DNA from 3 places in the Ruania alkalisoli genome. Region 1 is predicted to be linked to each of the others. Evidence: riboswitches for the same ligand, from Rfam matches in the RefSeq annotation. Region 1 holds a riboswitch; each other region holds the start of a gene.
The links. Region 1 has a riboswitch for S-adenosylmethionine ahead of IM660_RS02875 (aminotransferase class V-fold PLP-dependent enzyme). Riboswitches for the same ligand answer to the same signal wherever they lie in the genome.
Positions count from the first base shown of each region.

Region 2: another riboswitch for S-adenosylmethionine. It lies ahead of IM660_RS12195 (LLM class oxidoreductase); the one in region 1 lies ahead of IM660_RS02875 (aminotransferase class V-fold PLP-dependent enzyme).
Region 3: another riboswitch for S-adenosylmethionine. It lies ahead of IM660_RS01750 (methylenetetrahydrofolate reductase); the one in region 1 lies ahead of IM660_RS02875 (aminotransferase class V-fold PLP-dependent enzyme).

Region 1 covers NZ_CP063169.1:693,326-703,330, forward strand. The annotation lists gene IM660_RS02840 (DUF1266 domain-containing protein) at 1-3, opposite strand, end outside; gene IM660_RS02845 (histone-like nucleoid-structuring protein Lsr2) at 46-372, opposite strand; gene IM660_RS02850 (hypothetical protein) at 416-1,093, shown strand; gene IM660_RS02855 (DUF4352 domain-containing protein) at 1,093-1,653, shown strand; gene IM660_RS02860 (hypothetical protein) at 1,650-2,204, shown strand; gene IM660_RS02865 (hypothetical protein) at 2,213-3,529, opposite strand; gene IM660_RS02870 (alpha/beta hydrolase) at 3,564-4,529, opposite strand; gene IM660_RS02875 (aminotransferase class V-fold PLP-dependent enzyme) at 4,583-5,992, opposite strand; SAM riboswitch class IV at 6,026-6,141, opposite strand; gene IM660_RS02880 (DUF6882 domain-containing protein) at 6,260-6,967, opposite strand; gene IM660_RS02885 (hypothetical protein) at 7,245-7,457, shown strand; gene IM660_RS02890 (helix-turn-helix transcriptional regulator) at 7,477-10,005, shown strand, end outside.
Region 2 covers NZ_CP063169.1:2,736,625-2,746,629, reverse strand. The annotation lists gene IM660_RS12205 (S8 family peptidase) at 1-1,368, shown strand, start outside; gene IM660_RS12200 (CHAT domain-containing protein) at 1,373-3,709, shown strand; SAM riboswitch class IV at 3,785-3,911, shown strand; gene IM660_RS12195 (LLM class oxidoreductase) at 4,180-5,169, shown strand; gene IM660_RS12190 (MFS transporter) at 5,393-6,631, shown strand; gene IM660_RS12185 (glutamate-5-semialdehyde dehydrogenase) at 6,762-8,060, shown strand; gene IM660_RS12180 (hypothetical protein) at 8,131-8,292, shown strand; gene nadD (nicotinate-nucleotide adenylyltransferase) at 8,329-8,967, shown strand; gene IM660_RS12170 (hypothetical protein) at 8,964-10,005, shown strand, end outside.
Region 3 covers NZ_CP063169.1:393,114-403,118, forward strand. The annotation lists gene IM660_RS01740 (cation:proton antiporter) at 1-515, shown strand, start outside; gene IM660_RS01745 (enoyl-CoA hydratase/isomerase family protein) at 471-1,565, opposite strand; SAM riboswitch class I at 1,822-1,924, shown strand; gene IM660_RS01750 (methylenetetrahydrofolate reductase) at 1,992-2,900, shown strand; gene metE (5-methyltetrahydropteroyltriglutamate--homocysteine S-methyltransferase) at 3,067-5,361, shown strand; gene IM660_RS19795 (YtxH domain-containing protein) at 5,536-5,874, shown strand; gene IM660_RS01765 (TM0106 family RecB-like putative nuclease) at 5,954-8,278, opposite strand; gene IM660_RS01770 (HNH endonuclease family protein) at 8,187-9,125, opposite strand; gene IM660_RS01775 (hypothetical protein) at 9,318-10,005, opposite strand, start outside.

The sequences.
Region 1 (10,005 bases):
CACGGGAGATATCCCACCACAGACGCAGGATCTGCGGGTGAAAGGTCAGTTGCCGGCGGCGCGGAACTGCTCGATGACCGTGGCCGGAACGCGCTTCTTCGCGGGCACCTCGATGCCGCGCGCACGGGCCCATTCCCGGACGGCGCGGGTATCGACGGGCGTCTCATCACGGACGGATCCGCCGTCTGCCACACCGCCGCGCACCCGGCGTGCCGCGGCGGCGAACGGGGCCAGAGCGCGAACCAGCTTGTCACGGTTGGCGCCGTTGAGGTCGATCTCGTACACGGCGTCCTCGAGAGAGAACCGCACCGTGTGCTGTGCCTCGGTGCCGTCGAGGTCGTCGGTCAGGTCGATGATCGTCCTGGTGGCCACTTGGTCTCCTGAGTTGGGGGTCATCACTATCGTAGGTGGTGCCATGGCACGTTCCACCGACGGCGGTCGCTACTCTGACGCCATGACTTCCCGCCGGTCCGTGCGCACCGCTCTCAGGCGCGCGTGGGTGTGGGTCACTGCCGGCCGGTGGCGGCAGATCGGAGCGGGGGTAGCCGTAGGCATGCTGCTGGCACCGGTGGCCGTCGCTGTGGTGGGCGGATTCGCCGCCGCCGATGACGTGCAGGCGCAACGCTACGCCGTCGGGCAGCGGCTCGACCTGGGGCAGGTGGAGGTGGAGGTGCGATCGACGTTCGTCTCCGCCGACGTCCAGACCCACGCGCTTCCCGAGGAGGCGTCGGCATGGCTCGGCGTGGTGGTCGAGGTGGTCAACCGGGGGGATGAGGAGGTGATCCTCAGCCGCGACCTGCTCCGGGTGCCGGGAATGGACCCGCTGCAGGAGCATCCCCGGACCACGGTGGTGGTCAGCGACGAGTCGTTCTTGGTCACGCTTTCCCCGGATGTGCCGCACGAGGTCGCGATGCTGTGGCCGCTTGCGGGCACACCCGCCGCCCAGTCGGTGGAGGTCGAGCTCTATCCCGTGCTGGCGCAGGAGAGCATGCTCGACCCTGGCAACATCTTGTGGCAGGTCGAGCCGCTGCTGGGCGTGGTCGAGGTGCCCGTCACCGATGTGCCGCCCACGCTCGTGGATGAGGAGGAGTGATGCGACCGCGGCTCTCGCTGTTGCTCGGCGTCCTCCTCGTGCTTGCCGCCGGGGTGGGGGTCAACGCCGTGACCGCCGGGACCGAACCGTCCGGATCGGTGTCGACGCGTTTTGCACTCGGGGAGGATGTGCGTATCGGCGAGTTCCAGGTGCACGTGCACGACGTGCGCGCGGCTCAGACCCTCGACGATGACGGCGTGCCGCTGCAGACCAGCGGGATGTGGGTGATCGTCGACTACTCGGCCGCCACCACACGCGAGCCGGCCTACTCGCCCGGCCTCGGGCTCCGGGACTCCGAGGGTCGTACCTATGCGATCTCGAGCCGCTCTCCCGTGTCCGACTGGCGGGTCGCTCCGGACACGTGGACACGCGGTGAGGTCGCGTTCGAGGTGGCAGCCGATGCGCTCGGGGACCTCACGCTGTTCGTGTGGGCCTACCCGCGCACGGTGGCCGAGGACGTTCCCGTGGGCTACGGCGTCACGACGATCTCGCTCGAGGAGATCTCGGCCGATCGCGTGATCCTCGCCGAGCCCGAGCTGCTCGGTGAGGGGGAACGGTGAGCGGCGCATCCGCCGGCACAGCCGGTCCGCGTGGGAGGCGCCGCACCCTGGTGCTGACGCTCGTCGCCCTGATCTCGCTCATTGCACTCGGGTGGCAGGTGACCCGGGACGCGCGCGAGTCATGGTGGCCCAGCGGTCCACATGCGGCGCTCGGTGCGGGGGAGTCCCTTGACGGCGTCCAGGTGGAGCTGGTGGCGATCGAACCCGCCGCTCGCGTGCTCGAGTGGGACACGGTCTGGTCTCCGCCCGAGGGGTTCCAGCCGTGGCGGATCTCGTTGGCGGTGACTACGACGCAGGATGAGTACTCCTTCGTCACCACGCTCGTGGAGTCGGCCGACGGCAGGTTGTTCGAGGCGGGTCAGAACGTGCCGCTCAGCAGCGACGACTACGAGTGGTCACTGTCTGTATCTGCACCGGAGCCGGGGGAGGACCCGATCCCCGAGGTTCAGCACCTGCTGGTGCTGCTGCCCGAGGATGCCGAACCCGCAGCAGTCCGGATCGAGGAAGTCGTCCGCTACCCGGAGTACATCCGGCTCGAGGTGGAGCAGTAACTCGCCGCTCAGCGGACCGGGCGTTCTCGCAAGCGCAACGCAGTCGGTGCCCCCAGTCGCGCCAGCAGCCGGTCGGCCGTCGCCGCCAGCAGCGTGGCCGTGAGCACCATGACCAGGATGTCGGAGGCGGCCGTCAGCGGCGCCCACCATGCGTTCCACGCGAGGGCGTCGAGCCATGGCGTGATTGCCCGGAACGCGCCCCATACGAGGTAGGGGACGAATGTCAGCAGCAGGTACAGCAGGCAGTACGCCGCCAGGGGTGCCCATCCGGAGCGGACCATGAGGCCGAGGCCGCCGATGAGCATCCCGAACCGCCCCTGCGGCTGACTGATCCTCGTCCATGCTCGCACCACCCTCGGGTCCTCCACCCGGGAAGCGATCCGCTGTGCGAACGGCGCTTTCGCTGAGACGTCCGCCATGCTGACCAGCTCGTTGGTGCGGATGCCGTAGATCACCAGGCCGATCGTCAGCCACGCCAACGGGACCACGACGGCGGTGATCGCCCCGGTGAAGAGCACTCCTCCGGCCGCCACGAGCCAGGAGACCGCGCTGCCCAGGCCAGGCAGTGACAGAGCGACAGAGTCCCACCAGGCGGCCAGCGCCCGCGCGATCACCCGTGCGTGCCACCAGCCGCGTGCTTCGCCCATCGCGTAGGTGACCACGGAGGCGCCGAGCACGATCCAGACGAGCTCGAAGTACCCGACGATGACCCGCAATCCCATCCGGACCGGAGCGTCCTGGTCCGGCCAGAGCGAATCGCGTTCGACCACCTGCGAGCCGACACGTCGCAGTACCAAAGCGACAGCCACGATGGCGAGTACGAGCGGCGAGGTGGCTTCCGCCAGGCGGGTCGTCCCGTCGACGTCGTCGATGTCCATCCGGCCGATGTCGTCCCACACGCCCGCCAGGGCGTACACGCGGCGATCCTCGGTGAGCCCGCCGCCGCTCTCGTACACCACCAGGAATGGCACGAGCACGCTGCCGAGTGCCGCGATGAGGTCCCGCGCCATGCTGCGAGAACGGGCCCGGCGGCGGAGCACCAGGAGGATCGCGACCGTCGTCAGTAACGTGGCGAACGGCACCAGCGTCAGGGTGAGGAGTCCCGGGACCGCACCGAGTCGTCCGGCCAGGATGGACAGGTCCTGCAGGTACAGGTGCGCGGTCACGCCGACCAGGGCCAGTACCAGGACGGCGAACCAGTGTGTGCGCAGCAGGCGCGCGGTGGTGACCAGCAGGGCGATCAGCTCCACCGCGAGTGCGCGGAACGAGAACGGGTCACCAGCGTGGGCGACCGCGGCTGACTCCTCCTGCGGCGGGTTGCTCATGGGGGTGACGATAGCGAGTCGGTGACCTGCGCCGTCAGCGGGCCATCCGGGTGGCGAGCCAGGACATGACCTCCTGCGCATAGGCGTGGCGGACGCGGGATGAGGAGAGCGCCAGATCGTGCCGGCCGCCCTCGAAGCGGCGTACGGTCACATCGGCTCCGAGCCTGGGCGCACGCGTCCACGTGTGCGCCACGTTCAGCACGCAGTCGGCGCCGGTGAGATCCTCCGGAGACGGGTGGTTTGGGTGCCCGCTGCGCCCCGAGGTGCACACCAGAACCGGCACCTGGATGTCCAGGCCGCGCGCGACCCGGGCGTGCCCGCGCCGCACCGCCCGCAACCAGCCGGCGTGAACCGGGACGTCCTCGATTGGCTTCCAAGCCAGGTCGTAGTCCCAGTCGCCGCCGGTGGAGGTGTGCAGGCTGCGCCCGTACGGCTCACCCAGGGTGCCCACCCGCAGTAACGGGAAGCAGGTACCGAGCACGTCGATGAAACGGGTGGTGATCACCCGGTTCACCCAGGAGGAGTTGAGATCGAACCACGGGCTGTTGAGCACCAGGGCGTCCACGGCTCCAGGGTGGTCGGAGACGTACAGGGAGGTGATCAACCCGCCGGTGGAATGCCCGAGCAGCACCACCTGCTGCGCGCCGGCCGCGCGGACCCGGGCGAGTGCGAGACCGATCTCCTCGTCGTAGGTGGCCAGGTCCGCCACGAAGCTCGGCGTGCGGCCGGGACGGATCGACCGGCCGCAGTCGCGCAGGTCCAGAGCGTAGAAGTCGTAGCCGGCATCCAGCCACGCCTGGGCATGCTCGGTCTGGAAGAAGTAGTCGGTGAAGCCGTGCACATAGAGCACGGCCCGTGAGGGTGTCGCTGCTTCGGCTGGATCAGCAACGCCGAGGGGTGCCCTGGCGCTGACCAGGGTCGCGACGGGTTCGCCCGCCGCCTCGGGTCGCAGCCGCAGCGTCTCCTGCTGCCAGGGGTGTCCCAGAACGTCCGTCGTCATGCACCGAGACTACGGGTGACGTTCGAGTCCGGGCGCTGCTGCTCGGGCTGGGCTCAGTGCGTGCCGGCCAGTACCTGCGCCACCGTCGGCACGGTGCTGGCAGCCGGGCCGCACCCTGCGCCGGCTGCCGCGGTCGCGAGCACCGACGGTGCATCCGCCTCCGCATGCAGATCCTGCAGCAGCCCGATCGCCTCCGGCAGTTCACGCTGGTCGTCCTGCGGCTGCCACCGGCCGCCGACCACCTCATAGGAGGCGCGGGAACCAGTGGTCAGGTACTGCTCGATCCCGGCGATGAGCCGGTCCACGTGCTCGGAGGTGGTGCCGAGCCCGATGCTGGCGCGGAGCCCGGCTTCCAGCCCGCGCGCGGCGAGCAGCGGATGGGCACAGAACCGGCCGTCGCGCACTCCGATGCCATGTTCGGCGGAGAGATAGGCGGCCACCAGGCCGGCATCATGACCAGGCAGGCTGAACGAGACCACGGCTGTCGGCTCGGCCGAGTCCGCCCACAAGCGCAGCACCTGCACGCCCTCGATCCCCTCCAGCCCGTCGATCAGCCGTGCGCGCAGCGCAGCATCGTGCTGGGCCAGACGCGCGGCCACCGCCTCCAGCTGGGTGCAGGCCACCCCGAGTGCGATGGCCCCGATCACGTTCGGGCTGCCGGCCTCGTGCCGTTGCGGTGCGGGTTCCCACACGGTCTCCTCGACCGCGACGTTCGTGACCGCACCACCGCCGGCGAGGTACGGCGTGCCCACATCCAGCCAGTCCCGGCGCCCGATCAGCGCACCGGCGCCGTAGGGCGCGTACAGCTTGTGCCCCGAGACGGCCACGTAGTCGGCACCGGTGGCTTGCAGCGAGAACAGCCGGTGTGGGGCCAGCTGGGCGGCGTCGACCACCACGCGGGTTCCGGCCTCGTGCGCGGCGGCCACCACCTCGGCCACCGGCAACGACTCACCGGTCACATTTGAGGCCCCGGTGATCGCTACCAGGGCGTAGTCGCCGGCAGTCAGAGCCTCCCGCAGTGCCGTCACCGTCTCGGCCACGGATGCGCGCGCGGCGAGCACGTCGGCGCCGCGACGCTGCCACGGCAGCAGGTTCGCGTGGTGCTCGATGTCGAGCACCAGCACCCGTCCGGGTACGCACCCGCCGAGCAGGTTCAGCGAATCGGTGGTGTTGCGGGTGATGACCACCACGTCATCGGCCCTCGCCCCCACGAAGCGCCCGACCGCGGTGCGAGCCTGTTCGTACAGGGCCGTCGAGACCTGCGAGAGGTACCCCGCCCCACGATGCACGCTCGCATACAGCGGCAACGCCCGCGCGACGGCGTCCGCCACAGCCGCCAGTGCCGGTGCGCTCGCGGCATAGTCGAGGTTCGCGTAGCCGATCGACGAGGCGCCATCCCGCGGGACCGTCAGCGGGACCGTGGTCTCGGCGCCGACGAGCGGGAGAAGTGTGTGCTGCGACATGTGATCCTCCGGAAGGTCCGTCGGACCCCGAGGGGTCCGCGCTTGCCGGGCGCCACCGCGACGCCGGCCTGGTCGTCACCCGGGGCACCCCACCGCGGTTGGAGGGTTGCCGGCCAGCTAGCCGGGGCTGTTCGCTGGCGCTCATGACCTGACACCTAGGATGCCATAGCCGCCGATGGGGCGGTCCGGGTGTCTCAGTACGCGTACTGCTCGCTGCGTCGACCGTTCGATAATGACGGCGTGGCTGCTCCCGCGGGACCTGTCCTGTCAGGCCTGGTGGAAGCTCCCCTTCACCTGACCGAGGCGGCCCCGATCGTCGAGCGTGCAGATGGCAGTCCCATCCGGTGCGGCCAGGGTGAGGCCCTCGGGCGCCTCACCCAGGGTGAAACCCCGCCATTGGGCGTAGCCGCGGATCGCCCGGTCCCAGTTGCGGACCTGCCCGGCCTGGGCCACTTCCGCGAGCACCCGTGCCGCACGGATCGCGCTCGGTGGGGTGGGAGCCAGCTCGGGAGACTCGAGCAGAAGTGCCGCGACGGTGCCGCGGCCGGCATCGAGCGTGTAGTGCGTCAGCCCGCCGCAGATCAGACCGGCAGCGGCGCAGATGTGCCCGGCCACCTGGCGCGGTTCAGCGTCCAGGGGGACCTCGGCGTCCCGTAGTTGCGGGATCGCGTACTGCTCGCCGAACCCGCGTACCTGTTCGGCGCGTGCGACCAGGGGACCGGCGTACTGCGGGTTGGCCCACGCCCACAGCCACGACCGGGGGCCAGGTGCGGCGCTGCCCAGCAGGTGCGCCGTGGCGGTGAAGGTTCCCGCAGGGCCGGTGAACGTTGCGGTGCGGGTGTCGAGGTCGACGCCCCACGTGCGCTCTTCCTCGGGCCCGCACGCCTCCAAGCGGCCCAGGAGGTCGGACTGCCGGTCGTGAGCGGTGAGCAATGAGTCGTCGAGGACGTCCTGGAAGGAGCTGATCTGAGTCACGCCTTGAGATTACGACAGCAGCACCGACGATGACCCCGGTCTCGATTCACACACCGTGTGCAGACTGACGCATCTCCGGCGCGACATGGCTGTGTGTCAGTCTGCCGATCCTGGTTCAGACGGTGAGGTGCACGCCCCCTTACCCCCAGGAAGTGGCGACCACCACAGGCCTTACCCGGCCTGCGCCGTCGTGGGGCACGGGGTAAGGGGGCCGGGCGCAGACGGGACGTGACCACCCCATCCCCCGATGTCAGACCTCAGGAGCACAGTGAGGCTCATGCCGAGCACCGAGGAGCACACCATGAACACCCACGACGACCTGTTCCGAGCGGAGATGGCCGACCGTCGGGAGCGGCTGCTCACCCAGCTCGTCGTACCCCGCACCCGCCGGCGGCTGAACATCCGCCGGCTCATCGCTCAGCGTGCCGCCGCACAGACGGTACGAGCTCAGCCCAGCCTCGCTCACCAGGACCTGGAGCGGCGAGCCTGACAGCGCGGTGCATGACACGATGACCTCCGTGGCACGGGTCGGGTCTGAGATCGCGCTGGTCGCGCGCACTGCGGAACTCGCCCGCCTGGACGCCGTGTGGCGGGAGGCGGTCGGCGGGTCCGCAGCTGCCGTACTGCTGCCCGGGGAAGCCGGCGTGGGCAAGACCCGCCTGGTGGGCGAGGTCGCCGGCATCGCCGAACGCACCGGCGGGGTCGTCCTCATCGGGCATTGCGTCGGCCTCGGTGACGCTGCCCCGCCGTATCTGCCGGTGGTCGAGGTGCTCGAGCAGATGCGCGACATCGACGCCTCGTTGGTGGCGGACGCGCCGGCCCTGGCGACCCTGGTGGCGCGCGGTGGCACCGGGCGGACTTCAGAGCAGCTCCAGGTCTTCGACTCCTTCTTCTCGGCTCTGACCACCCTGGCCGAAAGGGCACCGGTCCTGCTGGTGATCGAGGACCTGCACTGGGCTGACGCCTCCACCCGCGATCTGCTGACCTTCCTGCTCGCCCGCGTCTCCGGGGAGGCGCTCGCGGTGGTGCTGACCTACCGTTCCGACGAGATGCACCGCCGCCATCCGCTGCGCCCGATGCTCCTCGAGATCGCGCGGATGCGGCGGGTGGAACGGCTTGATCTGGAGCCCTTCTCCGAGGCTGACGCACGCGAGTTCGCCCGGGCAGTGGCGGCCAGGGACGAGCTCGTGCCCCGAGACGTCGAGGTGGAGCAGATCGCGGCCCGATCCGGAGGTAACGCCTTCTTCGTGGAGGAGCTGCTCGCCGCACCTGGGAGCAGGTTGGCCGGACCTCTCGCTGACGTGCTCCTGGGTCGGATCGAGCAGCTCGACCCCGACGCGCAGCGCCTCGTGCGGGTCGCCTCGGTGGCCGGGCAACGTCGGGTGCGGCGCGCCACACTGCTGGCGGTCACCGAGTTCGACGAAGACAGGCTTGAACTGGCGCTGCGCGAATGCCTGGCCCGCTACGTGCTGGTGCTCGGCGAGGACGACACGGTCGAGTTCCGGCACGCGCTGCTCCGGGAGGCCGTCTACGCCGACCTGCTCCCCGGGGAACGGACCCGGACGCACGCGGCCTTCGTGCGCCTGCTGCAGGAACGACGCTATCCCGGCTGGCGGGGGGCGCAAGCGCATCACGCCACCCAGTCCGGCGACCTGCCCACTGCCCTCACGTCGCACATCGGTGCCGCACAGGAGGCCGAGGATGTCGCCGCCACCGCCGACGTACTCGCCCACCTGGAGCAGGCGCTGGCGCTGTGGGACGCGGTGCCCGACGCGGCCGAGGTCACGGGAACCGACGAGTTCACGCTGATGATCCGGGCCGCGGATGCCGCCGTCGCAGCCGGGCGCACCGAACGGTGCACGGCATTCCTGAGGTCCGCTCTCCGGCTCGCCGACGCCGGCGGTGACCCGATCGCCCGCGCCGGGGTGCGCCGTCGGCTGGCGAAGGTGCGCTATGCCGAGGACGACTGGGCTGAGGGGCGGCGGATCATCGGCGAAGCGTGGGAGCTGGTGAGGGACCAGCCACCGAGCGGAGAGCGGGCGTGGGTGCTGTCCACCCTCGCGTTCGGCGGACCGTCCGCCCAGCATCGTTCCTGGGTCACCGAGGCAGTCAGTGATGCCCGGCAGGCGGGTGCCGGGGACGCCGAGGCCGACGCCCTGATCTCCCTGTCCTACCTGCTGCTGCACGAGGGGCAGGAGAAGGAGGCGATGGCGGTCCTTGACCAAGCGCGCGCCCGTGCCGCTCAGGTGCGCGCCTACGAGGTGGAGCTGCGTGCCCACTTCAACCTCACCGTCGGTGAGTTCGAGCGCGGGAACCTGGCGCTCGCCGTGGAACACGCCCGTCGCGGGCTCGCCCGGGCCCGGCAGGAGGGGCTCGTCTGGGCGACCTATGGCCGGGAACTGGTGTGGTTGGCCATCCAGGTGTTCTATGCGGCCGGCGCATGGGATGAGGCGGAAGAACTCGCCTCGCCGCCGGGCGAGCAGGCGCCGGACTGGCTCTCGGCGGTCATCGGCTGCTCGGCCGCGCTCTTGGCCGCCGGCCGGGGGCGGTGGGAGGAGGCCGACGCTCGACTTGCGCGGGCGCGCACCTGCGGAATCTCCGATGAGGAAGTGCTCAAGATCGCGGCCTATGCGACGGCGGAACTGGGCCTGTGGCGTCACCGTCCCCACGAGGTGGTCGCCGACCTGGAGAGTCTGGTCGAGCGCAGCCTGGCTGAACACGCGGTGTCCGCAGCCACCGGCCACCACGGGCCACCGCTGCACCTGCTGCGGATCGGTGCTCTCGGGATCGCGGCGGCAGCGGACGCGGCTGCCCAGTCACGCTCCCACCATCACGACGATGCCGCCCAGGATGCTGTGGCCGCCGGCGAGAGATTCGCAGCTGTGGTCGCCCGGACGGAGCAGGAGGGTGCACCGCGTGGGGCGACGCTGGGACCGGAAGGGAAGGCGTGGCTGGCGCGAGCGGAGGCCGAGAGCGCTCGTCTGCGCGGCCAGGCAGCGCTGGGAGCGTGGGCACGCGTCATCGCCGCCTTCGACTAC
Region 2 (10,005 bases), 2.0 Mb from region 1:
CTGTTCGTGTCTGAGGAGGTGAGCGCAGAAGCAGGGGTGGCAGGCGCGGTCGAGACCTTCCGGAAGGCATACGCCGGCGGCGAGCGGGATGCTGCCCTGGACGCGCTGCGAGCGCTGTGGAAGCGCGTCTTCGCAGGCAAGCAGTACGCGGGGCCGAAGGGGGAGCCGATCCCGGTCGGAGTGATCGGGCTGCGGCTGGTGCGGCGGTCGGGAGCCCCGGTGGACGGACCCGATGCGGCAGTGGTGCTGCGGGCCGTGCAGGAGCGGCGGGGAAAGCCTGCTGCCCTGGGGCTCGATCACCTGCTCAGTCTTGCGCCCTTCATTGCGACGAACCCGTTTATCGCCACCAACCCGTTCATTGCCACGAACCCGTTCATTGCCACGAACCCGTTCATCGCGACGAACCCGGCCGCCGGATATGCACAACCTGGACTCGGCGGACGGCAGCCGGTGAGTGTGCCGGTCACGCCCCCGGCCCGCCGCCCCGAGGCCTCCCGCCGGGTCACGGTCGCGGTGCTGGACACCGGCTGTGGTGACCATGAGTGGCTCGACGACGTCGTCTCGGTACCGCAGCTGAACGGGGGGCCCATCGGCCGGCACGGTTCACCGGACCCAGAGCGCGATCCGGATCCTGGCTCCACGATCACCGGTCTCGCCGGCCGTGCGGTCGGCCATGGAACATTCATCGCCGGACTGGTGCGCCAGGTGGCCCCGGACGCGGACGTGCTCGCCGTGCGGGTCTGCGACGGTGACGGGATCGTCACCGAGCTCGAGCTCATCGGGGTGTTGGCGCAGCTCGCCGAATACCAGCGCACGAGCGGGCCGATCGACGTGCTCAACCTCTCGCTCAGCTACACCCACGAGAGCCCAGAGGACTCCGCCTACAGCACGGCGCTGTACGGGGTGCTGCACCAGTTGCGGGCGGACGGCACCACCGTGGTCGCCTCGGCCGGCAACGCCGCCACCACGCGGCCGCACTTCCCCGCCGCGTTCACCCTCTCCCCGGACCCGTCGGTGGCGCCACTGATCTCCGTGGGCGCGCGGAACCCGAACGGGACCATTGCGGCCTTCAGCAACCAAGGAACCTGGATCACCTGCTGGGAGGATGGTGCAGCGCTGGTGAGCACCAGTCCACGGCTGGATTCCGGACGTCAGCCCAGCGTGGAGACAGGGCCGGGGAGCGAGACGCTCGACCTGGACGACTTCCGCGGCGGCTTCGCCGTCTGGAGCGGCACGTCCTTCGCGGCGCCACTGCTCGCCGCGCGAGTGGCGCAGGTGCTGGAACCAAGGATTCCCCCGGCGAAGGACGTGCCGGACCGGCTCCGGGCTGCCCAACTCGCTCTGCGATCGGTGACGGACGGTCGATGACGCGGTGACAGAGCCGCCCGCTACCGGTGTGCCCGAGGATGCCGCCGCGCTTCACATCGAAGCGCGGCGCCTCGCCAACGCCGGCGACCTCACAGGTGCGGAGAACTTGCTGAACCGGGCGCGCCAGTGCGCCGCGAGCATGGACGACCTCGGTCGGATCGAAGGGACGCTCGCGTACATTGAGGTGGAACGCGGGCAGGTCAGCGAGGGGCTGGCGCGGTGCGAGGCCGCGTTGGAGCGGGTGGGGCGCGGCACCATGGCGCATGCTCTCCTGGCCGGTCAGCTCGGCACGATCCAGTTCGTTCGTGGGGAGACAGTTCCGGCGATCACGTTGTTCACCAGGGCGCTGGAGGTTCTCACGGGAGAAGAGCGGAGCAACATCCTCCTCAACCGGGGCGCTGCGTACATGAGCGTGGCAGCCTATGAGAAGGCTCGGCGTGACTTCGAGGAAGGTGCGCGCGGCCCGAATGTCATCGCGGCAGCCCAGAATGCGCACAATCTTGGGTACCTCCACCTGCTCCGCGGGCAATTGGTGGCGGCGCTGCGGTGGATGGACCGCGCTCGACCCGAACTAGCGGGACTAGGCCTGTCTGTGACCGCCACGCTCGATATCGACCGGTCCGAGGTGCTGGACGCCGCCGGGCTCCGTGGTGAAGCAGTGGCGCTGCTGCGCGACGTGGCCGCGCGCCTGCGTGGCAGCGGGCTCTGGCGACTGCAGGCTGATGTCGATCTGCACCTGGCCCGCCAGCTCGGCAACGAGGAGGCTCTGGAAGCCGCCGAGCGTGCAGTGCGTCTCAATCGTCAGCACGGCAACGCCGTCGATGCAGACGAGGCGCGCGCGGTGGTGCTGCTGGCCAGGTGCCGCAGCACGAGGCCACCGACTGCGCACAGCCTGGAGAGGCTCGCTGACCGGCTGGAGCAGGCCGGGCGCCGGCACACGGCAGCAGCGCTGCGGATGCGCGCCGCCGGCCTGCGCGGGACCTCGCCCCGTCTCCCGGGGGAGGAGGAGCCACTGACCGTTCGGCTGCTCGCCGGTGAGGTCGCGGCGGAGGTGGCACTGCGGGCAGGCGACACCGATGCGGCTCTGAGCGCGGCATCGGCCGCAATCGACGAGCTCGACCGGTGGCAGCGCGGCATCGGCAGCCTGGAGCTGCAGTCGGTGAGCAGGCGCTTGGGTGCACGGGTGATCCGGCTCGGTCAGCAGGCAGCGCTGCTCAGTGGCGACGCGCAGCACCTGCTCACCTGGTCCGAACGGGCCCGCGAGCTCGTTGCCCGGGTCCCCGCCACCCGGCCGCCGGAGGAACTGGCGGACCTCCTGGCCGATCTGCGCCGCCTCGGCCCTGACGGCGACCCGGCCGAGCGTTTGCAGTTGGTGACGCAGATCCGTCAGGGCCGCTGGCTGGCTGCAGCGGAGCTGCCCGCCGACGCACCGGTGACGGTGCAGGCTGTGCGCGAGCGGTCGGCAGGAGCACGGGCCGGACGCTATGTCACGCTGATGGAGATCGAGGGTCGGCTGATCGCCCTCACTCTGGGCGACCGCGAGGACATCCTCGACCTGGGTGCCTGGGGCGAGATGGATCAGCTCCTCGGGGGCCTCAGCGCGGACCTGACGATGGCGGCACAGCTCGCCGCACCGGTGGTGCGTGCCGCACTCCAGGAGCGGATCGAGGGCTTGGACAAGATCCTTGCACGGGCGCTACAGGGGGCAGGGTCGCTGACGATCACCGCACCGGCAGTGATGGCCCGGATGCCCTGGGGGCAGCTGCCGAGCACGGTGGGCGTCCCGGTGACTGTGCCGACCTCGGCGAGTGCGTGGCTGCGCCAGACCGATGCCGGGCCGATCCGCAGTGTCGGGGTCGTCGTCGGGCCCGGTACCCGCACCGGGAGCGCTGAGGCGGACCTGGTCCGCCAGGGATGGCACACGGTCACGGTGGGGGAGCGCTGCGACGACGCCCAGACCCTCGCCTCGGACGTGGATCTGCTGCACGTGAGCGCCCACGGGCAGGACCGGGAGGCGCACCCGCTGTTCGCGTCCCTGCAACTGGCGGACGGGGACCTGTTCGGCCATGACGTCGAGCTCTTCGGCCGGGTGCCGCCGGTGGTGATCCTCTCCGCGTGCGGCGCTGCTGGTGGCTCGCTCGGGATGGCGCGGGCGTGGCTGCACGCCGGCGCCCGGTCGGTGGTGGCGGCTCCGGCCGACATCGCCGAGACGGCCGCTCTGGACCGGTTCGGGCAGTTGCACGGCCTGCTGGCTCGCGGTAGCAGTCCGGCCGAGGCGGTTGCGAACGCCTTCGGCGGCGAGGCGCTCGACTGTGCCGTGCAGTGCTACGGCGCGGGCTGAGACCGGCTCCGACCACGCAGCCTCCATCCGATTTGGTTGACACGTCATCCAATCGGCCTCTACAGTCATGACCAAGGTCTTGAGTGTCAGCACGTTGGAAACAACACGGCCCCGGCCAGCTGACCGGCAACCCTCCACTTGCGGTGGGGTGCCCCGGGTGACGACCTGGCCCTGGCCAACTGGTGCAGGGCAAGCGCAACACCGCGAGCGCGGTGACCGAGAGAAGGAACAGCATCAGATGAATCAGGACCGGACCCCAGTGCCCCTACGGCCTGCACTGCGATTCGCCACCTGCATGATGTGTTGCTGTTCCATGTCGGCCTGAGCCGAACTCTCGACCGGTCCCTCGGGCGATCCGCCCCTTCGGTACCACCCTCGGTTCGCGGCTGCACACCTGCCGGTGGCGTGACAACGCCGGCGTGCACTCGGCGCGATCGAGCTCCCCGCTCTCGCAGAACAAGGAACCTCTCATGCCTGCTTCGGCCGCACTTCGCACGTCCCTGATCTCCCTCGATCTCTCCGGCGCCGGCGCCCCCCGGGAGTGGCGCCGCGCCGAGGACTCCGACGCCGAGTCCTTCATCATGGGCCGCCTGGCCGGCCTCGCTTCGCTCGCCGACAAGGGCGGCGTGGACCTGCTCACACTGGACGAGACCTTCCACCACGCCGGCGTGCGCCGTCGTGACGACTGGCTCGACGGGGCCGTGGCCGCTTCCCGCCTCTCCCGGCACACCACCGGTGCCACGCTCGTGGCGACCGTGCCGCTGGGCAGCCACCGTCCGGAGCATGTGGCCGGGGCGGTCGCGAGCGTGCACCGCGCCTCCGCCGGCCGTGCCGGCTGGCAGTTGGAGGTGGCTGAGTCCGGAGCGCGGAGCCTGCGCGCCGTGGAGTCGGTCATCAACGGATGGCCGACGGCGCCGCGCACCTCCGCGGGTACGTCGCGTCCGCAGGTGGTCGTCCCGGTGCGGACCTCGGTGGACGGCGAGCTTGCTGCCGCCCGCGCCGATGTCGCCCGGCTCAGCGTCGGCACCCTCGAGGAGGCTCGTGCGGCTCGTGCGGCCATCCGCGAGGCTGCCGTGGAGTGGGGGCGCGACGCCGACGATGTGCAGGTGCTCGTGGACGTGCGCGCGCTGATCTCAGCCGATGCTCCCAGCGCCCGTGCGCGCTGGGACCTGCTGACGTCGTTGGAGGAGCAGCCGCGAGAGGTGCCACTGCGTTCGATCGGCACCGCGAGTGATCTCACCGACCTGTGGGCCGAGTGGGTGCACGCTGGTGCGGCGGACGGATTCACCGTGATCCCCGCCTCGGTGCCCACCGATGTGGTGGCTCTGGTGAACGAGGTCGTCCCGCAGCTGGAGGCGCGCGGCCTCCGCAAGCCGCGCACCGCGACCGTGCAGACCGCACCGGCGGCCGGGCGCCGTCAGCGGGTTGCTGCGCCGACCCGCGTGCGCGCCACGGCCTGACCCGGGGGCCAGTACCCAGAAATCACTCGTCGATCTGGTCGTTGAGTCGAGCCGACTTCACGACCACATCGACGTGTGACTTTGCGGACCGCGGTGGCGGTGTCGGCTCGGTCACCAGACCTGGCGAGGCCGGGTTTCGGCGATGTAAACTCGGTGCTGCGATCAGGGCTTCTGCGCACCAGCGGTGGGGTGGTGCGCGCCTCGTCGCACCCTGGAGCCCTGAATGTCCCCGCTGAGTTCCTACCGGAACCTGTTCTCCCTCACCGGCGCCCTCTACGTGGCTGTCGCATTTTTGGCACGACTGCCGCTGGCGATGTCCCAGATCGGGGCGCTGCTGCTGGTCTCGGCGGTCACCGGCTCTTACGGTGCCGGTGGCGCTGCCGCAGGTGCGACCGCGGTCGTCAACGCCGTCGCGTCCCCATTCGCGGGCGCGCTCACCGATCGAGTGGGGCAGCGACGGGTGCTGCTCGTGCAATCGGTGGTGGGTGCGGCCGGACTCCTGTGGCTGGTGCTGGCCGCAGCCGCCTACACCCCGGGTGAGGCGTGGTGGCCGCTCGTGCTCATCGCCGGTGCCAGCGGGGCGTTCCTGCCCCAGGTGGGCACGATGGCGCGGGTGCGGTGGCGCCCGATCGCACGCCGTTCCGGCGGTGCTGAGCAGCGGCTCGTCGATGCGGCCTTCTCCTACGAGGGCGCCGCCGACGAGGCGAGCTTCGTCCTCGGCCCGGCGCTGGTCGGTGTCGTGGCCGCCGTGCTCAACCCTTCGGCCGCGCTGATCGCCGCTGGCGTACTGCTGGGCGTATTCGGCCTGTGGTTCGCCCTGCACCCCACCGCCACGGTGGTGCCGAAACCGGACCGCACCGTGCCGGCCGTGCGCATCCCGCCCGTGCTGTTCGTGCTCGTGTTCGCGCAGTTGACCATCGGGATGATCTTCGGTTCGGTGCAGGCGGGAGCGTCGGTGCTGGCCACCGAGGCCGGGGAGCCGGGACTGACCGGTCTGCTGCATGCGCTGCTCGGCATCGGGTCGGTCACGGCTGGGCTGGCCGTCGTCGCGGTGCCGGAGGCGTTCAGGTACGAGAACCGGCTGCGACTGTTCACCGTCGCACTTGCGGTGCTCAGCCTGCCGCTGCTGCTCGTCACCTCGCTCGGGGTGCTCGTTCCGGTGCTCATCGTTCTCGGGCTGGCCGTCGCTCCCTCGATGATCACCACCTTCACCCTCGCCGAGCGCATCAGCCCGCCGAGCCGGCTCGGGGCTGCGATGACGCTGCTGGCCGCGGCGACCGGCCTGGGCTATGCCGTCGGGTCCAGTGCGGCGGGTCGCATCGCCGACTGGGGCGGATACACCCCGGCGTTCGCTGTCACGATCACCGGTGCCAGCCTGGCTGCCCTGATCTCGCTGTTCGGGGCCCGGGCACTGCGCCGGGCCCAGACGGCACCTCGGACCGTACCTGAGCAGGTCGTCTGAGGATTCGACTGACCGGACCGACACGGATACGTCACGCCGGGCATCACGATGCCCCGGCCGGGCCAATCGTGTCAGTCCGGTCAGCGGTCGGGCACCGGAGAACACTTGGGTACCGGCGTATCCTGGAGCGATGAGCGTCGACAGTGCAGCACAGGTCACCGACGAGCAGGCGAGTACCGGGGTCCGGGAACTGGCGCAGGCGGCGAAGACCGCCTCCCGCGCACTACGCAGCGCCACCACCGCCGCCAAGAACGAGGCGCTGCACGCCCTGGCCGACGCCCTGGTCGCTGACGCTGATCGCATCCTGGCCGCCAACGCGGTCGATGTGGAGCGCGAGAGTGCCGCCGGGATGAATGCGGGACTGGTGGACCGGCTGCGCCTGACGCAGGAGCGCATCGCCGGGATCGCTGACGCACTCCGCGAGCTGGCTGCACTCCCTGACCCGGTGGGGGAGGTCGTGCGTGGTCAGACCCTGCCGAACGGGTTGACTGTGCGCCAGGTACGGGTGCCGATGGGCGTTGTCGGGATGATCTACGAGGCCCGGCCGAATGTGACGGTGGACGCCGCAGGACTGGCCCTCAAGAGCGGCAACGCGGTGCTCCTGCGCGGTGGCTCAGCGGCCGCGAGCAGCAACGAGACCATCGTGGCCGTGCTGGGAGAAGCACTTGAACGGGTCGGGTTGCCACGTGAGCTCATCCAGTCCGTCGATGCCTACGGCCGCCCTGGTGCGCGGGCCCTGATGCGTGCCCGCGGACTGGTGGACGTGCTCATCCCGCGCGGCGGCGCCGGGCTCATCCAGACCGTGGTGGCCGAATCCCAGGTGCCGGTGATCGAGACCGGCGTCGGAAACTGCCACATCTACGTGGACGCCACTGCCGAGGTGGACCAGGCCGTCCAGATCCTGCTCAACGCCAAGACCCAGCGGGTCGGGGTGTGCAACGCCGTCGAGACGCTGCTTGTGCACGCCGACGCCGCCGAGTCCTTCCTCCCCGCGGCGCTCGCAGCGCTGGCCCAAGCAGGGGTACGCCTGCACACCGACGAGACCTCAGCCACCCACGCTCCCTCGTCTGCGGACGTCGTTCCTGCCACGGACGAGGACTGGGCGACCGAGTACCTGAGCATGGACATCGCGGTACGGGTGGTGCCGGACCTGGACGCCGCGCTCGAGCACATCCGCACCTGGTCCTCCGGGCACACCGAAGCCATCCTCAGCAATGACGTCGCGGCCGTGCGCCGCTTCACCGGTGAGCTGGACTCGGCGGCCCTGCTGGTCAACGCCTCCACCCGGTTCACCGACGGCGGCCAGCTGGGTCTCGGCGCCGAGATCGGGATCTCGACCCAGAAACTGCACGCCCGGGGCCCGATGGGGTTGGCCGAGCTGACCACGACCACGTGGATCGTGCAGGGCGAGGGACACGTGCGGCCATGATTCCTGAGTGGCCCGGACGGCATGACAGACTAGGGGCAGGGTCGTGACACGCAGACGAAGGAGAACGTAGATGCGCAGCTCGCTGCTGATCATCGCTGCCGAACAAACCGAGCACGCTGCCGAGGGCCTGCAGCCGATCGGGTTCGGTCTGGTTGCCGGAGGAATCCTGCTGTTCCTGCTCCTGGTGACTCTTGCGTTCCGGAGCCTGGGAACCCGCAACCGTCCCCGCTGAGATGGGCAGGGTCCGCATCGTTGATCGGCTGTGGCGATGATCGCCGCGACCCGCACACCGTCGCGGGTGGGAATCATGGGTGGCACCTTCGATCCCATCCACCACGGCCACCTCGTCGCTGCCAGTGAGGTGGCCGACGAGTTTGACCTGGACGAGGTGGTGTTCGTGCCGACCGGGGCGCAGCCGTTCAAGCTCGACCGCGCGGTCACAACTGCCGAGCACCGGTACCTGATGGCGGTGATCGCGACGGCCTCCAACCCCTTGTTCTCCGTCTCCCGCGTGGACATCGATCGCCCCGGCACCACGTACACGATCGACACGCTGCGGGATCTGCACGCCGTGTACCCGGATGCTGAGCTCTTCTTCATCACCGGTGCCGATGCGCTCGGTCAGATCCTCTCCTGGAAGGACTCCGACGCCCTCTGGGATCTCGCGCACTTCGTGGGCGTGACCCGCCCGGGCCACCACTTCGACACTGAGGATCTGCCCCCGGGGGAGTACTCGCTGCAGGAGATTCCCGCGATGGCGATCTCCTCCACCGACTGCCGCAAGCGGGTACAGGCGGGTAAGGCCGTCTGGTACCTGGTGCCGGACGGCGTGGTGCAGTACATCGCCAAACATGGGCTCTACGTCGACCCTGCAACCTTTCAACACCCTGCGGAGGTGGTCTCGTGAGCGAGACTCCGACCGGGGGCCTGGGAGAGCGCCGGCGGCGCCGCGAGGCGGAGCGTTCACGCGCGGCCGCCCGAGCCGCCGAGCAGCCGATGAGCCGGCGCGAGCGCCGAGCACTGGAGGAGGCCCTCGCCAGCGGCGCCATCCGCGTCACTGAAGACGGGTACGAGCCCACCGGCGAGGTCCCCACCATCACCTCCGGTCAGCACGCGCTGGTGCCCAATGGTCAGATCCCGACGGCGCAGCCCGCCGACGTGGACGGGTCACCTCCCGCTGGCGCTGAGGCGGAGGATGCGAGCGCTGGCGCGCCCGCGGGGGACGATCTGCCGACCGAGACAGTGGCCTCGCCTGAGCCTGAGCCTGAGCCTGAGCCTGAGCCTGAGCATTCGGTCGAACCGGCAGCGCCCGCTCAGCCGGAGGCGCATGCTCCGCACCAGACGCCCCGCCGCGTCTCACGACGGTCGTTGCGCCAGCAGCGCGCGGCCGCCGATGCCGCGGCAGCGGGGGACGCAGACGCCGAGGCTCCGGGCACCGGCGAGATCGACACCACCGATACCGGCACCTCGGATGCCGGACCTGCAGGGGAGCCCGAGCAGAGCAGGACCAGCACCGGTCGCCGGCCGGTGATCCGCCCGCCCGCCACGGCATGGGGAATCCGGACGGTCGACGCGACCGGTGAGCTGACCGGCATCCAGCGAGCGGTGCGGGACATCAATGCCGCACCGCAGTCACCCTCGGAGCACGACGACGAAATCCTCCAGACTCCGGCGCAGATCCCCGCTCTGGACGAGCCCAGCGGCCCGGCCGCGTCTGACGAACCCAACCCCGCCACTTCTGACGCGCCCACGGAATCCGACGCCGTACCCGCGCAGGCCGACGGCGCCCCCTCACCAGGCGAGCCGGACGTGCCAGAGGTGAGCTCCGCCGTCGAGCAGGGTGGCCCGCCTGTCGAAGAGAGCGAGACGCCTGCGGTGAGCTCCGCCGTCGAGGAGGCTGACGACCGCTTCGACATGCGACCCCGCTGGCCCAGCCTTGCCGGCA
Region 3 (10,005 bases), 300 kb from region 1:
TGCTCGCCGTGGCCGCAGTACTGCAGCTGGACATCATCCTCGGGGCGTTTGCCGCCGGATTCATCCTGCGGCGGGTGCTGCCCAGTGGCGATGAGGCTCTGGAGCGCAAGTTGGAGGGCTTCGGGTACGGCTTCCTGATCCCGGTGTTCTTCGTGACCTCGGGGATGGCGATCGATCCGGGTGCGGTCGCGGGAGCGCCGGGCCTGCTCGCGATCCTGGTGGTCGCGTTGCTGCTGGTGCGCGGGCTGCCGGTGTTCCTCGGTGAGCGGTTCGTTGGTGCAGACCGCCTCGGTACTCGTGAGGCGGCCCAGGTGGGTCTCTACTCGGCGACGAGTCTGCCAATCATCGTGGCAGTCACCCAGGTGGCCGTCTCCGCTGAGGCCATGCCGGCTGACGTGGCGTCTTTACTCGTGGCGGCCGGGGCAGTGAGCGTGTTGGTGATGCCGTTGGTGGCCGGTGCGCTCGGCGGCTCAGAACAGGGCCAACACCTCGCTCCGGTCCACCGCCGCGAGTGAGTCGTGCCGCCACCGCGGTCTCTGATCACGATCCACCAGCACAGCTCGCACCCCTTCGATGAAGTCCTGGGCGGGGGCGCCGTTCATGAAAGCCGTCCCGAGCCGGAGATCCTGCGCCAGGACGTCCGCCACGGTCGGGAGCTGGGCAGCACGCCTGATCGCTGCCAGGGCCACGGCCACGGAGAACGGGCAGCGGGAACGCAAGGTGGCGGCGGCGCTCTGGGCCTCCGGCTCCTGCCGGGCGTCCAGGCGGGATTCGATCGTGGCCGCGTCCTCGCCCTCGAAACTGGCGTCGATCCACGGTCGCTGAGCAGCCAGGTCGCTATGAGGCTCTGGCCGTGACGGTCCGATCAGCACCGACAGCGGCGCACCCGTGGCCCAGTGCGCGCACAGGTCCTCCCAGGCGCCGGTCTCGATCATCGCGTCGGCCAGCCCGACGGCGATCGCGTCCGATCCCGTGATGCTCACCCCGGTCAGGGCGAGGTAGGTGCCGAGCTCACCAGGGGCCCGCGACAGCGGGAAGAGCGCCCCGACGTCGGGGAAGAACCCGATCCCCGTCTCCGGCATGGCCACTTGCGTGCGTGGCGTGACCAGGCGGAGCGAGGCATGCCCGGCGAGACCGATTCCCCCGCCCATCGTCACACCGTCCATGAACGCCACCACCGGGAGCTCGGCCTCGGCAATGAGTTGATCCAGCTTGTACTCGGCGCGCCAGAACTCCACCGCCCGATCGACGCCTGCTGCCCGCTCGGTGTCGCCGTACCGATGGCCGGCCAACAGCCCGTCGTGTATGGCGCGCACGTCACCCCCGGCGCACAGGCCGCGCTCCCCGGCACCATCCAGCGCGACAGCCTGCACGGATCCTTCCGCGGCCCAGCGGCGCAGCTGCGCCGTCATGGCCGTCACCATCTCGAGAGTGAGCGCGTTGATCGCTCGCGGCCGGTTCAACCGGATCCGGCCCAGAGCGCCCTGCCGGGCGACCAGTACGTGCTCGCCTGCCGGGGCCCAGGTGAGGTCGCGCTCCGCGGGGCCGGCGTTGCTGGTGGCCATGGCGTGCTCCTTTCCCGCGCGGAATCCGACGTCGATCTGGCGGTTCGGATGGCCGCATCACCACCGTATCGACGTGTGAACTCCGGAGGGCCGGAAATTGCGCGTCAATCTGGCGGTTGCGCCGGGTTGGCTCAACGACCAGATCGACGTTGAATTTCGGAGGTTCCCCGCCTGTGAGGTCGGACCCGTATGGACTCGTGATCTCAGTCGGTGATACGCGGTGGAGACGGAGAACGAGACCGGTAGCATCAAACGCACACCATCCAGAGCGGCTGAGAGTCCTGGCTCGACGACGCCGCAGCAACCCCTCAACGGAAGCCTCCCGCGGGGAAGGGTGCTACAGCCAGGTTCGATGGAGTTATCGATGCAGGCACAGTGTTTCCGTTCCGTGGCGCGCACGCCATACCCGACCGGCGGTGACCGGACATGACCACCGCCACTCTTTACCGCAGCCCGCGGGCCACGCCCAGTGTCTCGTTCGAGCTCTACCCGCCGCGCACCCCGCGCGGGCGGGAGACGATCGGCCGCACCATCGGCGCGCTCGCCAGCCAGATCCCGGACTACTTCTCGATCACCTACGGTGCCTCGGGCTCCACCAGGACCACGTCCCGGGAATTGATCTGCCGCGTTCTCGACGACACCCCGGTCACGCCGCTCGCGCACCTGACGTGTGTGGGGGCCAGTGCCGAGGACCTGTCCGAGTATGTCGCCACGCTGCTCGAAGCAGGGGTACGGGACTTCCTCGCGCTCCGGGGCGACCCGCCCGCTGGGGAGCCCGACTGGCAGCCGCACCCGCAGGGCCTGACGCGCGCCAGCGAGCTGGTCCACCTGCTGCGTCAGACCGCTCGCGAGCACCTCGGCGACGAGGGAGACGAGGTCAGCATCAGCGTGGCCACCTATCCGGGTGGCGCCTACGCCGACGACGGCACGCCCATGATCGCCCGGGACGACGTCGCGGCGCTGCTCGAGAAGCAGGCCGCGGGGGCGGACTTCGCGATCACCCAGCTCTTCTACGACGCGCGCCACTACGCCGAGCTGGTGCGCCAGGCCCGCGCCGCCGGGGTGCATATCCCGATCGTTCCCGGTGTGCTCCCGCTCACCGACCCGAACCGGCTGCGCCGGATGGTCGAGCTGACCGGTGTGCCCGTGCCACCCGACCTGCTCGACCATCTGGACTCAGCCGCCGACAAGGACGAGGCCTACCAGCGCGGTCTCGCCGCCAGTGTCCGTCTCGTGCACGAGGTCGTGGAGACCGGTGCGCCGGGCATCCACTTCTACACCTTCAACTCCTCGCGAGCAGTGCTCGACCTGCTACGCGAGTCCGGTCTGCGCTGAGACAAACCCCCCTGACCGGTCGGCTCCACGGCTGATCGGTGATCCGTCACACCCATCACACCCCACCCACGCCCGGCGGCGAACGCTGGGTTGCTCGGCTTCCAAGCCTCGAATGCCGAGCAACTCAGCGTTCGGCCCCCGGGATGCCAACCCCACCGGAGGATCCATGTCCCAGCCCACCCACCCCACGTTCCCCGCCGCCACGATCCTCGGCTACCCCCGCATCGGCCCGCGCCGCGAGCTCAAGCGGGCGCTCGAGTCGTTCTGGTCCGGCACCACCACCGAGACCGACCTCGCCACCGCTGCCGCCGGGCTCCGGGAACGTACCCGCACCCACCTGACCGACCTCGGCCTCGACCCGCAGACCGCGGCGATCCCCTCCGACTTCAGCTACTACGACCAGGTGCTCAGCACCGCCGTCGCCGTCGGTGCCATCCCCGAGCGGTTCGGGATCGACGCCTCGGCCTCCATCAACCTCGCCGACTACTCCCGGCTCGCCCGCGGCGACGCCGAGACCGCGCCGCTCGAGCTGACCAAGTGGTTCGACACCAACTACCACTACCTGGTGCCGGAGATCGGCCCGGACACCCCACTGCAGTACGTGCCCGGCTCGGGGCCGGTGGCGGAGTTCGTCGAGGCCAAGGAGGCTGGTGTGCACACCCGGCCGGTCGTCGTCGGGCCGGTCACGTTGCTTGCCCTGGCGAAGGGCACCGATCCGCTCGCCCGGCTGGACGAGCTCGTGGCCGCCTTCCAGAAGCTGCTCGTCGAACTGGCTGAGACGGGCGCCACCTGGGTGCAGTTCGACGAACCCGCCCTGGTCAGCGACAACGGCACCATCCCCGCCGCGCAGCTGAACGACGCCGCCGACCGCGCCTACCGCGCCCTCGCCGCCACCGCTGACCGCCCAGGCATCCTCGTCGCTGCACCCTACGGCGACCTCCGCGAACGCTTCGCCACCCTCGCCGGTACCGGCGTGGAGGCGATCGCCCTCGATCTGGTCAAGGGTGAGATTCCCGACGACGGCGCCCTCGCCCAGGCGCGTGGCCTCACCCTGGTCGCGGGGTTGGTGGACGGTCACAACGTCTGGCGCACTGACCTTCACGCTGCCGCCGAGCGCTTGCAGCGGCTGCGCACCGCCCACGATGGTCCGGTCAGCGTGGCGACGTCTACGTCGCTGCTGCACGTGCCGCACACGGTGGCCGACGAGACCGACCTGCCCGAGCAGCTGCGTTCTTGGCTGGCGTTCGCCGACGAGAAGGTAGGCGAGGTGCTGGCCCTGACTGCCGGACCCGAGGCCGCGGCGGAGGCGTTCGCCGCCTCGCGTACTGTCCGCGCGGACCGTGCGAGTGCCCCGGGTGTGCGCCGCGAGGACGTCCGACGGCGTACCGGCGCCCTGACGGCGGCCGACACCGAGCGGGCGGACGCCTCCGCCCGGGCAGCAGCCCAGCAGGAGCGCCTGAATCTGCCGCCGTTGCCGACCACCACCATCGGGTCATTCCCGCAGACCTCCGACCTGCGCCGGGCCCGGGCCCAGCGCCGCAAGGGTGAGATCAGCGACGAGCAGTACACCGAGGTGATCCGCGGCGAGATCGCCCGGGTGATCGAGCTGCAGACCGAACTCGGCCTGGACGTGCTCGTGCACGGGGAGCCGGAGCGCAACGACATGGTGCAGTACTTCGCCGAGTTGCTCGACGGGTTCGCCGTCACGCAGCACGGGTGGGTGCAGTCCTATGGGTCGCGGTGCACCCGTCCGTCGATCCTGTGGGGAGATGTCTCCCGCCCGGCACCGATGACGGTGGAGTGGACCCGGTACGCGGCCTCGCTCACCGGCAAGCCCGTCAAGGGCATGCTCACTGGCCCTGTGACGATCCTGGCGTGGTCATTCGTACGTGATGACCTTCCGCTCGGGGAGGTGGCCGACCAGGTGGCGCTCGCCCTGCGGGACGAGGTCGCGGACCTGGAGGGGGCCGGCATCGGCGTGATTCAGGTGGACGAACCGGCCCTGCGGGAGCTGCTGCCGCTGCGCGCCGAGCAGCACCAGGCCTACCTGGACTGGTCCGTGCGCTCGTTCCGGCTGGCGACCTCCGGTGCTGCCCCGCACACCCAGGTGCACACGCACCTGTGCTACTCCGAGTTCGGCGAGGTGATCGACGCGATCGACGGCCTCGGGGCCGATGTCACCTCGCTCGAAGCCGCACGCTCGGCGATGGAGGTCGTGCCCGAACTGGCGCAGGCCGGGTTCTCCCGCGGCATCGGCCCGGGTGTATGGGACATTCACTCCCCGCGCGTACCGAGCACCGAGGAGATCGTCGACCTGCTGGGCCGTGCACTGGCCGCGGTGCCGGCGCAGCAGCTCTGGGTGAACCCGGACTGCGGCCTGAAGACCCGCGGGTATGACGAGACCACGGCGTCGCTGCGGAACCTGGTGGCGGCCACTGAGCGGGTGCGCGCCGCCCTGTAGCTGCGATACCCCACGGCCGAACGCTGACCTGTTCGGCGTTTCGTGCTCGAACGCCGAGCAACTCAGCGTTCGGCCGTGGGGGTGGGTGAGTGTGGGGGAGGTGGGCCCTGGTGGGCGGGGCATGGCACCACGCCGCTAGGGTGGTGCGCACACCGAACGCAGCTGGGAGGACGCATGAACGGCAAGATCGCTTTCGTCATCGGCGCCGGTATCGGCTACGTACTCGGCACCCGTGCCGGCCGCGAGCAGTATGAGCGGATCAAGGGCGCCACCCAGTCCGTGTGGCAGAACCCGAAGGTGCAGGAGCAGGTCAGCGCTGCCGAGGAGCGCGTGGGCTCGGTGATGCGCGAGCAGGGTGCGCAGATGACTGACAAGGCCGCTCAGGTGGTCAAGGACCGGATCGCTGGATTCACCGGCAATGGCTCGGGTTCTGCAGCCAGCCCGGGGAGCACCCCTGCCGCCGGGGGCGCGACTCCCGGTTCGACGAACACCGAGGCGGACGACCGCGGCTGAATCGACGGTGCCGCCCACGGCTGGGCGCGACACCACAGCGGTCGCCTGCGCAGCCGGTTGAGACCAACCTCCCTCGCGCTCAGCGGTGGCGTGGCCGCCGCTCCCGGGCGCCATCACACAGCCGCAAGAACGCCCCCACCGCAGCGAGGTCCGTGGGGTTGGAGGGAATGCGGCGCGTGAGCGTGGCCGAGCGAATCACGATGGTGGCCCATCGTGACGCACCGATCGCCGCGCCCCAGCGCTCGACCGAGAGCAACTCCGCCAGGTGACCCCGCACGTCCTGTTGTGTGGAGGCGGCCAGTGAGCAGATCACGACGGCGGCCCGTGCGTTCCCGAGTTCGTCCACCGTTCCGATACGCACGTCAGCAAGGCCGCCATCAGCCTCACCCAGATCGCCGCCGATCTGTGCTGCCTGCTCGGCCGACGACGTCACCACCAGGATGTCCGATGCGGCGAGTGAGTGGCTCCCAGCCTCAGTGGTGAAGGCCCGGCCGATGAGAGACTCCACCTGCGCCACCACCTCAGCCGACTCTGGCGCCGACCGGACGCTGCTGCCATGGTGAGTGAGGTTCACCTGGTGCAGTCCCGGAGCCAGGCCATCGAGGCTGTGGACCGGCGAGGCTCCCGCACCTAGCATCGGCTGGGGTGAAGGCGCCCCGTCAGCGGGAGTGCCTCCCGCTCTGGCGGCACGACGGTCCGCCGGTGCGGACTCACCCTCAGCCTCCGTCGGAGCACCCACCGCCTCCGTCGGACCACCCACCGCCTCCGTCGGACCACCCACCGCCTCCGTCGGAGCACCCACCGCCTCACCCGGGCCGAGCGCCGCCCGCTGAGCGAGCAGCCAGTCCCGCAGGCGGAACGTGGACAGGCAGTCATACCGGTTGTAATCGGCCAGCTCGTCCAGCCGCTCGGCGAACCCCGTCTCGTCGCCGGCCTCTCGCAAGGCGCACGCCGCCTCGTAGGCGAGCACCGAGTCGGCGCCAGTGGTGACGCCGTCGTCGTCGCGGAGCATGGCGCCCATGTAGAGCGGTTCGAGCTTCTTCAGCGAGTACGAGGACTGCGAGACCCGCACCGACGCCTTCACCGTCCGGTACAGATCGACGAATACACCCCCGTCGAGCAGCTCGTTCACCTCCGCCACACCGACGTCGTGCCGCCGGGCCAGGGCCCGCAGCGTGTACTGCTCATACCCGGCGTAGTGATACACGTGCATCCCCGGGAATCGTGCGCGGCGCTCGCGCAGATAGGCGAGGAAATCCTCCAACGCCCGCCCCTCAGCGGACCGATCATGCGCCCAGAACGTCACGTACGATCCATCGGTTTCCATCAGGCCGAACAGGTACTCCAAACCCCAGACGCTCCGATCCGCGTCCACCCACAGCGGGTCGCCCTCGAAATCGAAGAACACATCGCCCGGATCCGGCGCGGGCAACTCGTCCAACCGGGCCCGATCCAGGGTCTCACTGAAGACCTGCGGCGCTCCCGCAACCGCGGCCTCCTCCTGCCGCCGTTGCAACACCGCCTGTGCGTGCAGGCCCGCCCACGTGCGGGCGTCCACCCCTGTCGGAGCCCGATCGGCCGCGGCGACGGCGTCGATTGTCTTCAGCCCTGCCTGGCGGAGGGCCTCCCGGTGCCGCGTGCGCACACCCCAGATCATCCGCACGTCCCGGGTGCGCTCGATCTCGGCCTTGCAGTGGTCGCACCACAGGCAGGCGGTGTACCAGTCCTCGCCCCAGCGCACCGGGCCGCCGTCGGCGTGGTGCCGATCGAGCAGTTGCTGTGTGTGCCTGCGCAGCTCGCGATAGACGGCCACACTCGCCGCCGTCTCGTGCTCGGTCTGCGAACCGTCGCCGAGAAGGAGGCGCAGATTCTCTGCGACCGGGACCTGCAGCCGTTGCACCTGATCGGCATAGGCAGCGAGCTGCAGTACCGCCTTCGGCTTCGCCGAACGCGCGAGCTTGGTGTCCACGACGGCGTAGCGCGCCATCTCGTCGACCTCCCCTTCGCGCACCAGGAAGTCGGCACGGCCGTGGAACCGGCCGTCGAAGAATCCACCCTGGTAGATCACGTCCGCCCCGGCGTGCATCGCGGCGACGGTCGCGTCCTGCTGACGAGCGAGAGCCGCTGGGGAGAAGTCCAGGTCGGCGGTGCCATCAGAACCCGGCACACGTTGGTCGCTGATCTCGACGACCCCCGCACCGAACCGCTCCTGATACCCGGCCAGCACCGTCGCCTCGTGCTCACGCCCCAGACGAGCGGCCCGATCGCGGAGGGGGTCCGTGCTCTCGAGCCTGGGCACCCGTCCCAGCCGTTCATCGAGGCGGCGCAGCAGCTGGAACTCGCACTCGTGGGCGATCGCCAGGTCGGTGGCGCTGTAGACGAGAGTGTCGCCGGTCAGGAACACGCGCGTCCCTCCTCTCCTGGCTCGCACCGAAGACCCGGTGCCCGTGCGAGGAGGCTACCGGCGCGGACCGACAGTGGGGGCAGCGGGCCGCCGACATCACCTCCTCACCCACTGCCTCGGTGTGCCCGGCTCCCGCGGCTCGCGCCGACGATGCACCGACTGGACAGTCCCCGCCCAGCACCTCCTGCAACGTGGCGAGCTCGGTCGCTGACACTCCCAGCCCATAGGCGTCCTTGACCAGGATCTGCTGGACCACGTACGCGCAACGGAACCCTCGGTTCGGCGGCAGCCAGCCCGCAGCGTCGGCGGCGCCCTTGGCCTGGTTCGCTGCGCCGTCAACGGGGATGAGGTTCGCCGGATCGTTGGCGAATGCCAGTGCGTGCCCTGGCAGCCAATGCGATGCTCCCTTCCGCCACGCATCCGCGAGCGCGACCACGTGGTCGATCTGAACCGCCGCACTGGTCGAGGGACCACGTCGGAAGTCGATGACATGGCCGGTGTACGGATCGTGCAGGCGCCCGGATTCCACGACGCAGTTCACGATCGGATCGCGCACCTGCGTGGTCAACCACCTCCCCAGCACGTCGTTGCGAGTGTCGCAGCCGTTGCCGTCCACGTCGGCCCACGGGTCGCCGAAGAACTCCCGTTCGTACTCGGTCAGTGGCAGCGGCTCTACCACCGCCAGGCCAGGTAAAGCCGCGCGAGCGGATTCCAGCGCCGCCGTGGGAACCGGCGTGGGAGTCGGTGAGGCCACCTGCACCCACCAACGGGGGACCACCCAACCGGCCGCGACGAGAAGGAGCGCCACCGCGACCACGGTGACACTGCGCCGTCGGGACCCTGCCATGAGCGACAGGCTGGACTACCGGCACGCGCCCTGCAGGCCCGAGAGGGGTGGGTTGTGGACGGAGCGTCCAGTGGGGGGTGAGTGCAGCAGGCAGGCGGCGGTCCGGACGACTCGGGGGAACGTCGTCCGGACCGCCTCTGGATGGTCCTGTGATCAGCTCTGATAGCTCAGTGGCCCACCATCAGCTGCCCATCAGCCCTGCCGTGCCCAGCGACGCCGGGAGATGACCGCCAGGAGCAGGCCACCGGTCAGGGTGACCAGTGCCAGTGCGGCCAGATCCAGCGATCCTGCACCGGTGGACGGCAGTTGTGGCCCGGCCGTCACTTGCGGCACCTGCGTCTGCGGGCACTCCGGGTCCGCAAACGTCACCTCGTACGTCGCCTCGGTCGCCGAGACGAGTGTCCACCCTTCCGGCCAGCCGGCGGGCATTCCCTCATGGTCCATCGGGGCGTGCCCGATCGGTGCTCGCGCGGGAAGAGCCCGACCACCGGAGGTTGCCGCGGTCGGCGCCATCATGGACTCGCCCGGGTCAGCCCACTCGTAGCCATCGGCGAGGGTGGCCGTGACCGTGACCGTCTGTCCCGGCTCGTACGGGCCGTCCGGGTCCACCGTGTAGGTGACCCCGGCCGTCTCGACCAGAGACAGGGTCGGCGGGGCGCCGGCTCCGTCGAGGCAGTCACCGTCATCGATCGACGGCGGCTCCGGCAGTGTCGGGATGCAGGCGACCTCCTCGAAGGTCACCTCGGTGACCGCCGTGAGATCGTCGACGACGGTCCACATGTCGTCGACGTCGCCCCAGACGTAGCCCTCGGCCAGCGATGCCGTCACCTCCACCGTCTGCCCGGACATGTACGGCGCTTCCGGATCCGCGGTGTAGGTG